DNA from 3 places in the Mycobacterium sp. IDUB_5 genome. Region 1 is predicted to be linked to each of the others. Evidence: predicted binding sites of a transcription regulator. Region 1 holds the regulator's gene; each other region holds the start of a gene.
What was found. Region 1 encodes LexA, which represses DNA repair genes until DNA is damaged. Its sites were predicted from a motif close to CGAACANNTGTTCG; they were not measured.
Positions count from the first base shown of each region.

Region 2: the regulator LexA is predicted to act here: its motif matches at 2,970-2,983, upstream of cofD (2-phospho-L-lactate transferase).
Region 3: the regulator LexA is predicted to act here: its motif matches at 1,880-1,893, upstream of ACZY1G_RS10425 (HNH endonuclease signature motif containing protein).

Region 1 is NZ_JBVAXX010000006.1:445,547-449,915, forward strand. It holds gene ACZY1G_RS22175 (sunset domain-containing protein) at 1-1,954, shown strand, start outside; gene lexA (transcriptional repressor LexA) at 1,975-2,682, opposite strand; gene ACZY1G_RS22185 (LysM peptidoglycan-binding domain-containing protein) at 2,891-3,379, shown strand; gene nrdR (transcriptional regulator NrdR) at 3,537-4,001, shown strand; gene ACZY1G_RS22195 (PhzF family phenazine biosynthesis protein) at 4,008-4,369, opposite strand, start outside.
Region 2 is NZ_JBVAXX010000003.1:555,879-560,247, forward strand. It holds gene ACZY1G_RS11920 (NUDIX hydrolase) at 1-429, opposite strand, end outside; gene ACZY1G_RS11925 (coenzyme F420-0:L-glutamate ligase) at 426-1,769, opposite strand; gene cofD (2-phospho-L-lactate transferase) at 1,766-2,752, opposite strand; gene ACZY1G_RS11935 (WhiB family transcriptional regulator) at 3,183-3,446, shown strand; gene ACZY1G_RS11940 (metallopeptidase family protein) at 3,453-3,875, opposite strand; gene ACZY1G_RS11945 (DUF3499 domain-containing protein) at 4,006-4,369, shown strand, end outside.
Region 3 is NZ_JBVAXX010000003.1:224,514-228,882, forward strand. It holds gene ACZY1G_RS10415 (acyl-CoA dehydrogenase family protein) at 1-271, opposite strand, end outside; gene ACZY1G_RS10420 (CoA-acylating methylmalonate-semialdehyde dehydrogenase) at 276-1,796, opposite strand; gene ACZY1G_RS10425 (HNH endonuclease signature motif containing protein) at 1,898-3,256, shown strand; gene ACZY1G_RS10430 (dTDP-4-dehydrorhamnose 3,5-epimerase family protein) at 3,253-3,861, opposite strand; gene rfbB (dTDP-glucose 4,6-dehydratase) at 3,858-4,369, opposite strand, start outside.

The sequences.
Region 1 (4,369 bases):
CGGAACGGGATTCGCGCAGAACTTCGCGTCCGGCAAGGTCTTTTTCACGCCCGCGACCGGCGCGCACGCCATGCAGGGCGCGATTCTCGAGAAGTACGAGTCGCTCGGCGGTCCCGCCGACAGCGATCTCGGGTTCCCGACCATCGACGAGGGGCCCGGGCGCGCACCCGACAGCCGAAACAGCACATTCAGCGCGTCGGACAACCCGGTGATCTTCTGGACTCCGAACACCGGCGCACACGTGGTCCGCGGTCCGATCAACGCAGCCTGGGACAAACTCGGCGGCTCGTCGGGTGTCCTGGGTGTCCCCGCGGAGGACGAGACCTACGACGGCGCGGCGGTGACGCAGAAGTTCACCGGCGGCCAAGTCTCCTACGACGGGCGCACCAAGAAATTCACCACCGACCCGGCAGATCTGGCCGGGCAGCTCACCGATGTCTCCGTGCCGGACGACCCGGTGGCTGCGATCAACGCAGCCCGCCGGGCGGCGGGGGGCCCGCTCGGACCGTTGGGTGCCAGCGAGGGTGAGCCCTACAAGATCGGCTCCGACGGTCTGGGTCAGGACTTCGTCAACGGGAAGATCTTCTACAGCCCCGCGACCGGCGCGAACGTCGTGACCGGCCAGGTGCTGGCCAAGTACGAGAGCGTGGGCGGCCCCGAGGGAGACCTCGGATTCCCGGTGACCGGCGAGGTGGACGGCGGCGTCGCCCCGGCCAGCAGAATGAGCAGCTTCGCCGCGGCGGACAAGCCGGTGATCTTCTGGACGCCCGACTACGGCGCGGTGATCGTGCGCGGTGCCATGAACGCGGCGTGGGAGAAGCTGGGCGGCGCCACCGGCACGCTCGGTGCACCGGTGTCCGATCAGACCCAGAGCGGCGACGCGATCACCCAGAAGTTCAGCGGCGGCGCCATCACCTATGACACCGGCACCAAGCGATTCAGCACCGAGCCGGCGAATCTCGCTTCGCAGCTCGTCGGCCTGGACGTTCCGGGGCAGGAGGCGACACAGCCCATTCCGTCGGCGCAGGGTGGTGACACCGGGTCGGGTGACGGGGTCCGCTGGACGTGGTGGTGGCTGCTGGCGGTCATCCCGGTACTTCTCGTCCTCGCGGTGGTCGGGCTGGCGGTTGTTCGGCGTCGAGGTCGCGATCGCGACGGTGACTCGTTCGCGCTGCCTCCCTATGACGCCGATGATCACGACGCCGGTGGCTACGACCGGGAGTCGTCGGATGTGGGGGAGGACGCGCTGTTCGCCGATCGCTACGCGCGTGAGGGTCTCGGGTCGGTGGCTCCCGCCGCGCGGCCCGGTACGCCCGCCGAAGGTCACGAACCGAGCGGGTTGCACCTGTGGGGGCTCAGCGAGTCCGCAGACACGGACCGTCCCGCCACGGTCGATCGCGATGCCGATCCTTTCGTCGAGCAGGACGACCCCGATTCGGTCGACACCGCACCGACCCGGATTCAGTCCGCGACCGACGTCCCCGTCGAGCAGCACGACTACGCCGTGGCTTCGGGTTCCGACAACGCTGTCGACGAGGAACCGGTCGACGAGGAACCGGTCTACGAGGAACCGGTCGACGAGGAACCGGTCGACGAAGAACCGGTGTACGAAGAGTCGTCGTACGAGGACGAGGCTGACGAGAAGGACGCCGATTCGGACCACGTGGCCGTCACCTCGGCGTTTGCGGCAGCGCCCGCTCTCGAGCGGGACGCCCTCAACGACACCGGTAGGCACGCGCGGATCGATGACGATGACATCGCGCCGATGGGCACCGCGTTGCACCTGCCCCTTGACGACCCAGACACCATTCCCGACGGGTATCCGATCAAGGCCGACACCCGATCAGGTCTGTACTGGAGTCCCGACAGCGCCGAGTACGACGAGGCGCGGGCCGAAATCTGGTTCGCCACTGAGGAGATCGCCCGCACCAACGGGTTCGTCCGCGGAAGCTGACGAACCGCGTCGGTGCCCCGTCAGATCTTGCGGATGACCGTCACGACCTTGCCGAGCACGGCAGCGTCATTGCCGGGGATGGGGTCGAAGGCCGGGTTGTGCGGCATGAGCCAGACCTGACCCTTGGTCCGTTTGAACGTCTTGACCGTAGCTTCCCCGTCGATCATGGCGGCGACGATGTCGCCGTTGTCGGCGACGTTCTGCTGGCGCACCACGACCCAGTCGCCGTCACAGATCGCCGCGTCGATCATCGACTCACCCACGACCTTCAACAGGAACAGGGAGCCCTCCCCGACGAGCTCACGGGGTAGCGGGAACACATCCTCGACGGCCTCCTCGGCGAGGATCGGTCCTCCGGCTGCGATCCGCCCGAGGACCGGCACGAATGTGGGCTCCGGTAGGGCGTCGGAACCGGCGACCTCGGTCGCGACGACCGGAGTGGCGGGTGCGTCATCGATGCCGCGCACGTCGACGGCCCTCGGCCGGTTCGGGTCACGGCGCAGGTAGCCCTTGCGTTCGAGTGTGCGCAGTTGGTGCGCCACCGACGAGGTGGACGTCAGACCGACGGCGTCGCCGATCTCGCGGATGCTCGGTGGGTAGCCCCGGGTGGTCACCGACGAGCGGATGACGTCGAGGATGGTGCGTTGACGGTCGGTCAGACCTGCCCCGCGCTCACGTCGGTTGGCGGAGTCCGTACCGGCCGAGGTGTCGCTGCTGTCGTCGCTCATGACCACGAATGTAACGCGCAGCGCACGCGGAATCAAACATGTGTTCGAGGCGTGTCGCGAGCAACCGGCGCCGAAAGTTCGCCCGCGGCGACTTGTCGGTGCCCTCCGTTAGCGTTCGCAACAGTTCGATCACATGTTCTATCGATCGAACACTTGATCGAGTAATGTTCGAACACAAGAGCGAATCCACGGAGCGAAAGGCACTCAGATGACCGTTCTCCACACCCCCGATGTTCGTCAGCCCGCAGGCCGCGTCGCACGTCCCGTGCGGATCGGGCCGGCCAGCGCGGTCGCGCCCAGCGGGCGCGCTACCAGGACGGCTCGGCAGCGGCATCACCAGCGTCCCGGCGGCGCACGCCTGAGCTATCGCGGGAGCGGCGTGCTGGTGTCTCGTGCGTCGCACCGGCGCCGTCCCATCACTCCCGCCGCGACGGTCGTTCTCGCGCTCGTCGCCGGCGCCATCACGTTGTGGCTGGGTCTTGTGGCCCAGGCGGGCGGTGTGGTGGGACCGCAGGTCGAGGTGCCGGGTCGGTTGGCCGTCGTCCAGGTGCACACGGGGGAGTCGTTGCAGCACGTCGCCGAACGCGTGGCGCCGCACGCGCCGGTGTCTGATGTGGTCGCCAGGATTCGCGAACTCAACCAGCTCGAGACGGTCGCGCTGACCGCCGGACAGACGTTGATCGCCCCGGTCGCCTGACCGCACACAGGTAGTCCAGCGGGCAGGCAGCATGGTGGCGATCGTGGACATCTCGCCTTGGAACGCGCCGATGGGTCTGGTGCTGAGCTCCGCCCTGCTGCCGCAGGTACGCTCGAAGACGTTCGAAGTGTTCCGTCGGTGCGGTGAAGGAGCAGTGGTGCACTGTCCGTTCTGCCGCCATCCCGACTCACGGGTTGTCGATTCTCGAGAGACCGACGAGGGCCAGGCCATTCGTCGCCGCCGATCCTGCCCCGAATGTGGGCGCCGGTTCACCACCGTGGAAACCGCGGTGCTGGCCGTGGTGAAGCGCAGCGGTGTCACCGAGCCGTTCAGTCGCGAGAAGGTGATCAAGGGCGTGCGGCGAGCGTGCCAGGGGCGGCAGGTCGACGACGACGCGCTCAATCTGCTCGCTCAGACGGTGGAAGATGCCGTGCGTGCGACCGGATCTCCTGAGGTACCCAGTCACGAAGTCGGTCTTGCGATCCTGGGCCCCTTACGCGATCTCGACGAAGTGGCCTATCTGCGATTCGCCTCGGTGTACCGGTCCTTCTCGTCGGCCGAGGACTTCGAGCGTGAGATCGAGGCGCTACGCGCGCACCGCGAGGTGTCCGCGGGCAGCTGAGATCGCTCAGTCTATCTCGCGGTGTCCGTCCTCGACCACGCGCCCGGCCACCTGAACCCACCCTTGTGGGCTCCACACCGTCTGAATGACCGAGCCGCGGCCCTGAACGATGGTGAGGTCGCGACTCAGATACTCGGTGATGCGCACGGCCGCAGCACCGGTCGCTTCGTCCTCGCGAATACCGAGCCCTGGGGCGAACATCCGTGACTGAATGGCTCCCGCCTCTCGGTCGCGCCAGGTCCACAGATAGTGCTCGTCGACGTCGCCGTCGCCGAAGTCCTCGGGGTCGGCAGCCGCCAGAGAATCGACGCTGTCGATGTCGTAGATCGCGAATTCGGGCGCCCATTCGGCACGCGCGCTCACCATGG
Region 2 (4,369 bases), on a different contig from region 1:
GGCGTGCGCTCCGCGTGGCGTACGCACCACGAACTGCACGTCGAGATGCCGCGTCGGCACACCCAGCGAACACGTCACCGGGTGCACGTGGATCGCCGTCGGCAACTCGTCGATGGTCAACCCCTCGATACCCGACTCCTCGGTGGCTTCCCGCAACGCCGCCGCGACCAGCGTGGGATCCTCGGGCTCGCAGTGCCCGCCGAGCTGCAACCAGCGGCCGAACCGCGGATGCAACGTCAGAAGCGCATGCGTGCCCTCGTGATTGAGCACCAGCGCCGACCCCGTGATGTGCCCGGACACCGACTCCCGCAGGCATGCCTTCGGATTGGCGTCGAGGAACGCCAGCACGGCATGCCGCATCGACTCCTGGCCCTGATCGGCCGGCTGCCACCGCGTGAGCGTGTCGATGGCCGACTGGTGCAGGCTCACCGGATGACCAGCACGCCGTCGGTGGGCACCGGCTCCCGCGGCGCGGCCGGCCCGTCGGCCGCGTAGCCGATCGCGACGGCCCCCAACGGCTCCCAGTCCGCGGGCAGATCCAGCTCGGCGCGCACCAGATCGGGCGCGAAGATCGTCGACCCGATCCAGCAGCTGCCCACTCCGCGCACCGCGAGCCCCACCAGCAGACCCTGCACCGCCGCACCGACGGCCACGGTGAACATCGTGTGCTCGGCCGCGGTGCGGTGCTCGTCGGGATAGCTGTGCGCACCGTCGGGCACCATGAACGGGATCACCAATTCAGGTGCGTCATAGAGGATCTGGCCGCGCGACACCCGGCGCTCCACCGCGGCGGGGTCACGCCCGTCGCCCAGCAGATCCGCCCGCCACGACTCCTTCATCGCGTCGAGCAGCCGGATCCGCACCGACATGTCGCGCACCCACACGAAGCGCACCGGCCGAGTGTGGTGCGGCGCAGGCGCGGTGAGCGCCTCCGCGACGGCGGACTCGACCAGCTCGGACGGCACCGGGTCGGCACTGAAGCTGCGCACCGACCGCCGCAGCAGCTGCGCCTGCGAGCGCCCCAGCGCGATGGCTTCTTCGGTGCCGAGCCAGAACAGGTCTTCCTCGCCGGCGCGCACCAGGTTGCGCGCCGTCGACCCGTCGTCACGCAGCGTCAGCCCGCGCACCACCGCGACCGGGACCGCGGTCAGCTTGCCCTTCACGAGGTCGGCGGCGGCGGCGATCTCGTCGGCGACCGCGATCTCGGTGACGATCAACTCGTTGCCGTGCTGGTCGTGTTCCCCGGCATAGGCGTGCAGCACCTCCAGGCCGGCGGCGCCGATCGCGACGTCGGTCTGTCCCGTACGCCACGCCCGGCCCATCGTGTCGGTGACGACGACGCCGACGCGCACGCCGAGCCGCTCCCGCAACGCCTGCACCAACGCGGCCGCGCTGCCGTCGGGATCGACGGGGAGCAGTGCGAGTTCGTGGGAATCGACGTTCGACCCGTCCACACCCGCGGCCGCCTGCACCAACCCGAGCGCGTTCTCGGTGATCAGCGTGCGCCCCTTGCGGGCCAACACTCGCACCGCCTCACCGTCGATCAACTTGCGGCGCAGAGTGTCTCGCAGCTCGGGGTCGGCGGGCGCGTCGACCATGCGGCCCTCGCATTTCGAGAGCACCTTGCTGGTGACGACCACCACGTCGTCGTCGCGCAGCCAGGGGGCGGCCTCGGCGATCGCAGCCCCGAGGTCGTCGCCCGGCCGGAACTCCGGAAGTCCCGGTACCGGCAGCAGTTCCAGGGGAGCCGACGTTCCGTGGTCTCTCACAGATTCACCCCTGCCAGATCCAGACCGGCGCGCACCATCTCCGCGGTGACCGCCGGCTCGCTCATCAGCAGAGGCGCCGACCGCACCGTCACACCGTCGATCACCGCGTCGTCGCCTGTGTGCACCAGCCAGCCGTCCAGGATGCCGGTGCCCGAACGGGCGCCGTAGAGCGCGCCGACCGCCTCGGAGGTGCTGTCCACACCGATCACCGACAGGCACGCATCAGCCATGCCGCGCAACGGCTTTCCCGCCACGATGGGGCTGTACCCGATCACCGGCGCCGACGTGGCGCGCAGCGCGGCGCGGATACCGCCGACCCGCAGGATCGAGCCGATGCTGACGACCGGGTTCGACGGTGCGATCAGCACGATGTCGGCACCCTCGATCGCCTCGGTGACACCCGGTGCGGCAGTGGCCTTGTCGGCGCCGACGAACGCGAAGCTCTCGGTGGGCACCTGGGCGCGATACCTGACCCACCACTCCTGGAAGTGGACGGCCTTCTTCTCGTGGTCCTCGGGATCGGTGATGACGACGTGGGTTTCACTGCGGTCATCGCTGGCCGGCAGCAGCCGGGCGCCGGGGTTCCAGCGCGCGCACAGCGCCTCGGTGACCTGGGAGAGCGGGTAGCCCGCGCGCAACATCTGGCTGCGCACCAGGTGCGTGGCCAGATCGCGGTCGCCCAGACCGAACCAATCGGGCTGCACGCCATAGGCCGCGAGTTCCTCCTTGGCGTGCCAGGTTTCGTTTCGGTGCCCCCAGCCGCGCTCGGGGTCGATACCGCCGCCCAATGTGTACATGCAGGTGTCGAGGTCGGGGCAGATGCGCACGCCGAACATCCAGGCGTCATCGCCAACATTGACCACAGCAGTCACTTCGTGCTCATCGGTATCGTGAGTACTGAACTGCCCCAACCCCAATAGATGTTGAACACCCAGGAGGAAGCGAGCGCCACCCACGCCGCCGACCAGAACAGTGACCTTCACACCGACCGAGACTAGGCGCACACCGCCGCGGACCGTGCCCCGGAGGTGGCCCGGATCGGCAACGTGACAGACACGCCACAACGCGACGCGCCGAAATCGAGTCACGGAATGGTATGAATTCCTGTTCCAGCGCTTGACCGAGACAGCTAACGCGTGTGTAATCACAGCAGTGTCATTCGCGGTTCTCCGGCCGGTTCCGGTGTCGCAGACCGAGATTCGATCACTTGTTCGAATTGGGTGGCCACACAGAGCAAATAGTGGGGCTGGCTACAACGGATCTACGAGACCTGTGGAGGAGGGGAACATGGCTTTTGAACAGGCCGATTTCGGCAACTCGGTTCATTTCGACAGCAGGCTCCTCGGCTCGGTGGGAAGTGCACCGCACATCCAGACCGATCCGATGGCTGCAAGCATCGGGGGACGCCCGCAATTGAGTGTGGTGCCCGACCCGATCGACGACGAGCTGGCAACCGACGAGGACCAGTGGCAGGAGCGCGCGCTGTGCGCGCAGACCGACCCCGAGGCCTTCTTCCCGGAGAAGGGTGGCTCGACTCGGGAAGCCAAGCGCATCTGCCAGGGCTGCGAAGTGAAGGACGCCTGCCTGGAGTACGCGCTGGCCAATGACGAGCGCTTCGGCATCTGGGGTGGACTGTCTGAGCGCGAACGCCGTCGCATCAAGCGCGGCATCATCTAGGCGCAGCTAGTCCTCGTCGATCGTCGGATCGATGACGGACGGCTCGACGCCCAGATAAGTGGCCACCTGCGCCACCAGAAGCTCATGCAGAAGGTCGGTCAGCTCGACGGTGTCTTTGGCTCGTCGCTCGATCGGCTTGCGGAACAACACAATTCGCGCTCTCGTCGAGTTGCCGCGAACATCGACCCCGGCGGGGATCAGGCGCGCAAGCGCGATCGGCCCGTCGGCGACGACCTCGGGCGGCCACTGCACACTGTCCGGGTCCTTGGGGGCCAGCCGCGGGATCTCGTCGACCGCGACATCCAACGACGCGACCCGCTCCTGCCACCGCCGCTCGATCGGCTCATAGGCCTCGAGCACCGCCATGTCGAAGCGCTCAGCGCGGGTGCGCCAGCCCGGAACGGTGGGGGGCAGCAGCGGCCCTCGCATCCCACGGCCACGCCGGGACCCTCGGTGGTTCTGCCCGGTCACGAAAAAGATCGTAACGGTTGGGCTTCGGGCCCCTCGCGGCTCGCGTGTCCGCGCGGCGCGGACGAACACAGACGATAACCTTCCGTTCGTGAATGTTCCCCGTCGCTGCTGCCGTCCAGGCTGCCCGCACTACGCGGTCGCGACGCTCACGTTCGTCTACTCGGACTCGACCGCCGTCGTCGGCCCTCTGGCCACTGTCTCCGAGCCGCACTCCTGGGATCTGTGCGTCATGCACGCCGGACGCATCACCGCCCCACGCGGTTGGGAACTGGTCCGCCACGCCGGACCGCTGCCGTCCCACCCCGACGACGACGACCTCGTGGCGCTCGCCGACGCGGTGCGCGAAGGCCGGGACGCGCCGGCTGGGCCGGTTGCTGCCTTCACCGGCTTCACCGACCCCGTCACCGGCACCCAGAGCGGCGCACTGATGGCCCCACCCGTGCGCCGGCCCG
Region 3 (4,369 bases), on a different contig from region 1:
GGATCGACAGGAACGCGGCGACGGTCGGGTCGGCGGTCGCGAGCTGCTCGAAGATCCGTACGGCGTCGATGCGCCGCAACCCGCTGCCGCCGACGTCTTCATGGCAGTAGATCGCGGCCATGCCGAGATCGGCTGCCTCCCGCAGCACGTCGGTGGGGAAGTGGTGCGTCTCGTCCCACTCCAAAGCGTAGGGCGCCATGCGTTTTTCGGCGAACGCCGCAGCCGTCTCGGCGATCACGCGGTCGTCATCGCCGAGGCTGAAGAAGTCCACGTCGCTACTTCATGGTCGGGATGACGAATTCGGCGCCGTCTTTGATGCCCGAGGGCCAGCGCTCGGTGACGGTTTTGACCTTGGTGTAGAACTGGATCGAGGCGGGGCCGTGCTGGTTGAGGTCGCCGAAGCCGGAGCGCTTCCAGCCGCCGAAGGTGTGGTAGGCCACCGGAACCGGGATGGGCACGTTGACCCCGACCATGCCGACCTGCACGCGGGAGACGAAGTCGCGGGCGGCGTCGCCGTCGCGGGTGAAGATCGCCACGCCGTTGCCGTACTCGTGGGTGCTCGGAAGGCTCAGTGCCTCTTCGTAATCGTGGGCGCGCACGATGCACAGCACGGGGCCGAAGATCTCGTCGGTGTAGATGCTCATGTCGGTGGTGACGTGGTCGAACAGCGTGGGGCCGATGAAGTAGCCGCCTTCGAGGCTGTGGTCGTCGAAGGACAGTTCGTCGGTGGCGCGTTCGCGGCCGTCGACCACCAGGTCGGCGCCGGCCTCCACACCCGCGGCGATGTAGCTCTTCACCCGCTCGAGGGCGGCGGCGGTGACCAGCGGGCCGTAGTCGGCTTTCGGGTCGAGGCTGTGCCCGACGCGCAGCTGGTTGACTCTTTCCACGAGCCGGTTACGCAGCCGGTTCGCGGTCTCTTCGCCGACCGGGACGGCGACGCTGATCGCCATGCACCGCTCCCCGGCGCTGCCGTATCCGGCGCCGATGAGTGCGTCGACGGCCTGGTCGAGATCGGCGTCGGGCATCACGATCATGTGGTTCTTGGCGCCGCCGAAGCACTGGGAACGTTTCCCGGTGGCGGCGGCGGTGGAGTAGATGTACTGCGCGATGTCGGAGGACCCGACGAAGCCGACGGCGGCGATGTCGGGGTGGTGCAGGATCGCGTCGACGGCTTCCTTGTCGCCCTGGACGACCTGGAACACCCCGGCGGGCAGACCGGCCTCGAGGAACAGTTCGGCCAGCCGCACCGGGACTGAGGGGTCGCGCTCGGAGGGTTTGAGGATGAACGCGTTTCCGCATGCCAGGGCGGGACCGGCTTTCCACAGCGGGATCATCGCGGGGAAGTTGAACGGGGTGATGCCGGCGACGACGCCCAGGGGTTGGCGGATGGAGTAGACGTCGATGCCGCCGCCGGCGCCTTCGGTGAACTCACCTTTGAGTAGATGGGGGATGCCGATGGCGAACTCGATGACCTCGATGCCGCGCTGGATGTCGCCTTTGGAGTCCGCGACGGTCTTGCCGTGCTCGATGGACAGCAGTTCGGCGAGTTCGTCGGTGTGGGCGTTGACCAGCTCGATGAACTTCATCATCACCCGCGCTCGGCGTTGCGGGTTCCACGCCGCCCATTCCTTCTGCGCTTCGACTGCCGAGGCGACCGCGGTGTCGACATCAGCTGTGGAGGCGAGTAGCACCTGGGCTTGGACCTCGCCGGTGCTCGGGTTCATCACATCCGCGGTCCGTGTGGACGCGAGTTCGCTGCGCTTACCGTCGATGAAATGGGGGATACGCGTGATCATGAGGAGCCTTCCGCCTGGTCGATACTTGGATATCCTAGTAATGCTGGGCGGGGGTGACAAGGGTCCTGTTGTTGTCGGTGGTTCGAACTAGTGTTCGATATATGGATGTGGTTGCCGACGCGATAGGGGTGATGCGGGCTCAGTTGGCGATCCTGCGCGACGCCTCTGACGTGTTGTCGCATCGCGAGTTGGTGGCGTTGATGGCCGAGGTGACGACGCTGGTTCGCAGCGTGCCGGTCTTGGAGCATCACATCCTGGCGCGGTTTACGGCAGAGACGGAGCCGCGGCGGCTCGGGGAGGCGTCGTGGAAGAAGGTGCTGACCACTGCACTGCGAGTGTCGGAGACGGACGCGAAACGCCGCCTGGCCGAGGCGGCCGCGTTGGGTCCGCGGCAGGCCCTGACAGGGGAGGCGTTGCCACCGGTATGGGAGGCCACCGCTAGTGCGCAGGCTGCGGGCGCTCTGGATGCCGACCACGTCGCCGTCATCGCGAAATTCCACGAAAAGTTGCCGGTGTGGGTGGATGTCGACACCCGCGCCGCCGCCGACCGCCAGTTGGCGGAGTTGGGTGCGGGACTCACCCCGGAGGATCTGAAGAAGGCGGCGGATCGGTTGGCGGCGATGATCGACCAAGACGGCCCCGAACCCACCGACGCCGACCGCGCCCGCCGGCGCGGCATCCAGCTCGGTGCCCAGCAGGCCGACGGAATGAGCCGACTATCTGGGTGGCTCACCCCCGAAGCCCGCGCCCACTACGAAGCCATCCAAGCCAAACTGGCGGCGCCGGGGATGTGCAACCCCGACGACGAAACCCCCTGCGTCGAGGGCGAACCCGATGAGGAGCAAGCCCGCACTGACTCCAGGAGCGCGGCGCAGCGCAACCACGATGCATGGCTGGCGGTCGGACGGATGGCACTGTCCTCCGGAGACCTCGGTTCGCACAACGGGTTACCGGTCACCGTCATCGTCTCGACCACGCTGCAAGAACTGGAGAAGGGTGCGGGGGTGGCGGTCACCGGCGGCGGGTCGCTGTTGCCGATGGCCGATCTGATCCGCATGGCCTCCCACGCCCACCACTATTTGGCGGTGTTCGATCAGCACACCAACCAGCCGCTGTATCTGGGGCGTACCAAGAGATTGGCGAGTCCGGCGCAGCGGATCATGCTGCACTCCGCGGCCCGCGGCTGCACCCGACCCGGCTGCAGCGCGCCCGGCTACTGGACCCAGGTTCACCACGTCGAGGGCTGGAAAAGCGGCGGCGCCACCGACATCACCAACCTCACCTTGGCGTGTGGACCTGATAATCGAATGGTCGAGCAGACCGGCTGGACCACCCGCATCAACCAGCGGGGCCAGGTCGAATGGCTCCCCCCACCCGACCTCGACACCGGCCAACGACGCACGAACGGCTATCACCATCCCGAACGCCACCTCCTGCCCGAAGACGACCAGGGGCCTTAGCCGCGCTGGGTTTCGGCGAACGCCAGGCACTCCTCCCAGGTGGGAAGCAGGCCGCGATCACGCATGTCGCCAAGGCTCGGTGCCGCGCGGTCCCGGTCGGACAGGTTCAGCTCGGCCGCGGGAAGCCAGGCAGCCCAGTCGATGCCGATCTCCGGATCCAGCGGATCGATGGTGTGCTCGCGGGTGGGATCGTAGCCGGCCGAGCACAGGTAGGTGACGATCGAGTTGTCCTGCAGCGCAAGGAAAGCGTGGCCCAGCCCCTCGGACAGGTACACAGCCCGATGGGTTTCGTCGTCGAGCGTCACCGCATCCCAGGTGCCATAGGTCGGCGAACCGACCCTGATGTCGACGACGGCATCGACGACGGCGCCGCGCATGCAGGTCACGTACTTGGCCTGGCTCGGTGGCAACTGTGCGAAGTGCACGCCGCGCAGCACCCCGGCCGAAGACACCGAGCAGTTCGCCTGCCGCAGATCGAGCGAGTGCCCCGTCATCGCAGTGAAGGACGTGTCCGTGAACCACTCGAAGAACGCGCCCCTCGAGTCACCGTGCACGGTCGGCGTCAGCTCCCACGCGCCGGGAACCGCGAGCTCGCGAACCTTCATCCTTCGCGCACCAAATAGCGCGCTTCGACGGCGTCCTTCAGCGGCGCCCACCAGGATTCGTTGTCGCGGTACCACGCGATCGTCTCGCGCAGCCCCTCCTCGAAGTCGGTGTGCCGTGGCGCCCAATTCAGTTCGTCGCGCAGCGGTCCCGGATCGATGGCGTACCGGAGATCGTGTCCCGCACGGTCGACGACGTGGTCGAAATCGTCGGGGGAGCGGTCCATCAACAGCAGGATCGTGCGCAGCACCGTGAGGTTGTCACGCTCGCCGTTCGCCCCGATCAGATAGGTGCGGCCGATGTCCCCGTCGGTCAGGATGCGCCACACCGCGCTGTTGTGGTCCTCGACGTGAATCCAGTCCCGCACATTGGCCCCGGCGCCGTACAGTCGCGGCCGCCGCCCGGTGAGGATGTTGGTGATCTGGCGTGGAATGAACTTCTCCACGTGCTGGTACGGGCCGTAGTTGTTCGAGCAGTTCGACAGTGTCGCGGCCACGTTGTACGACCGCA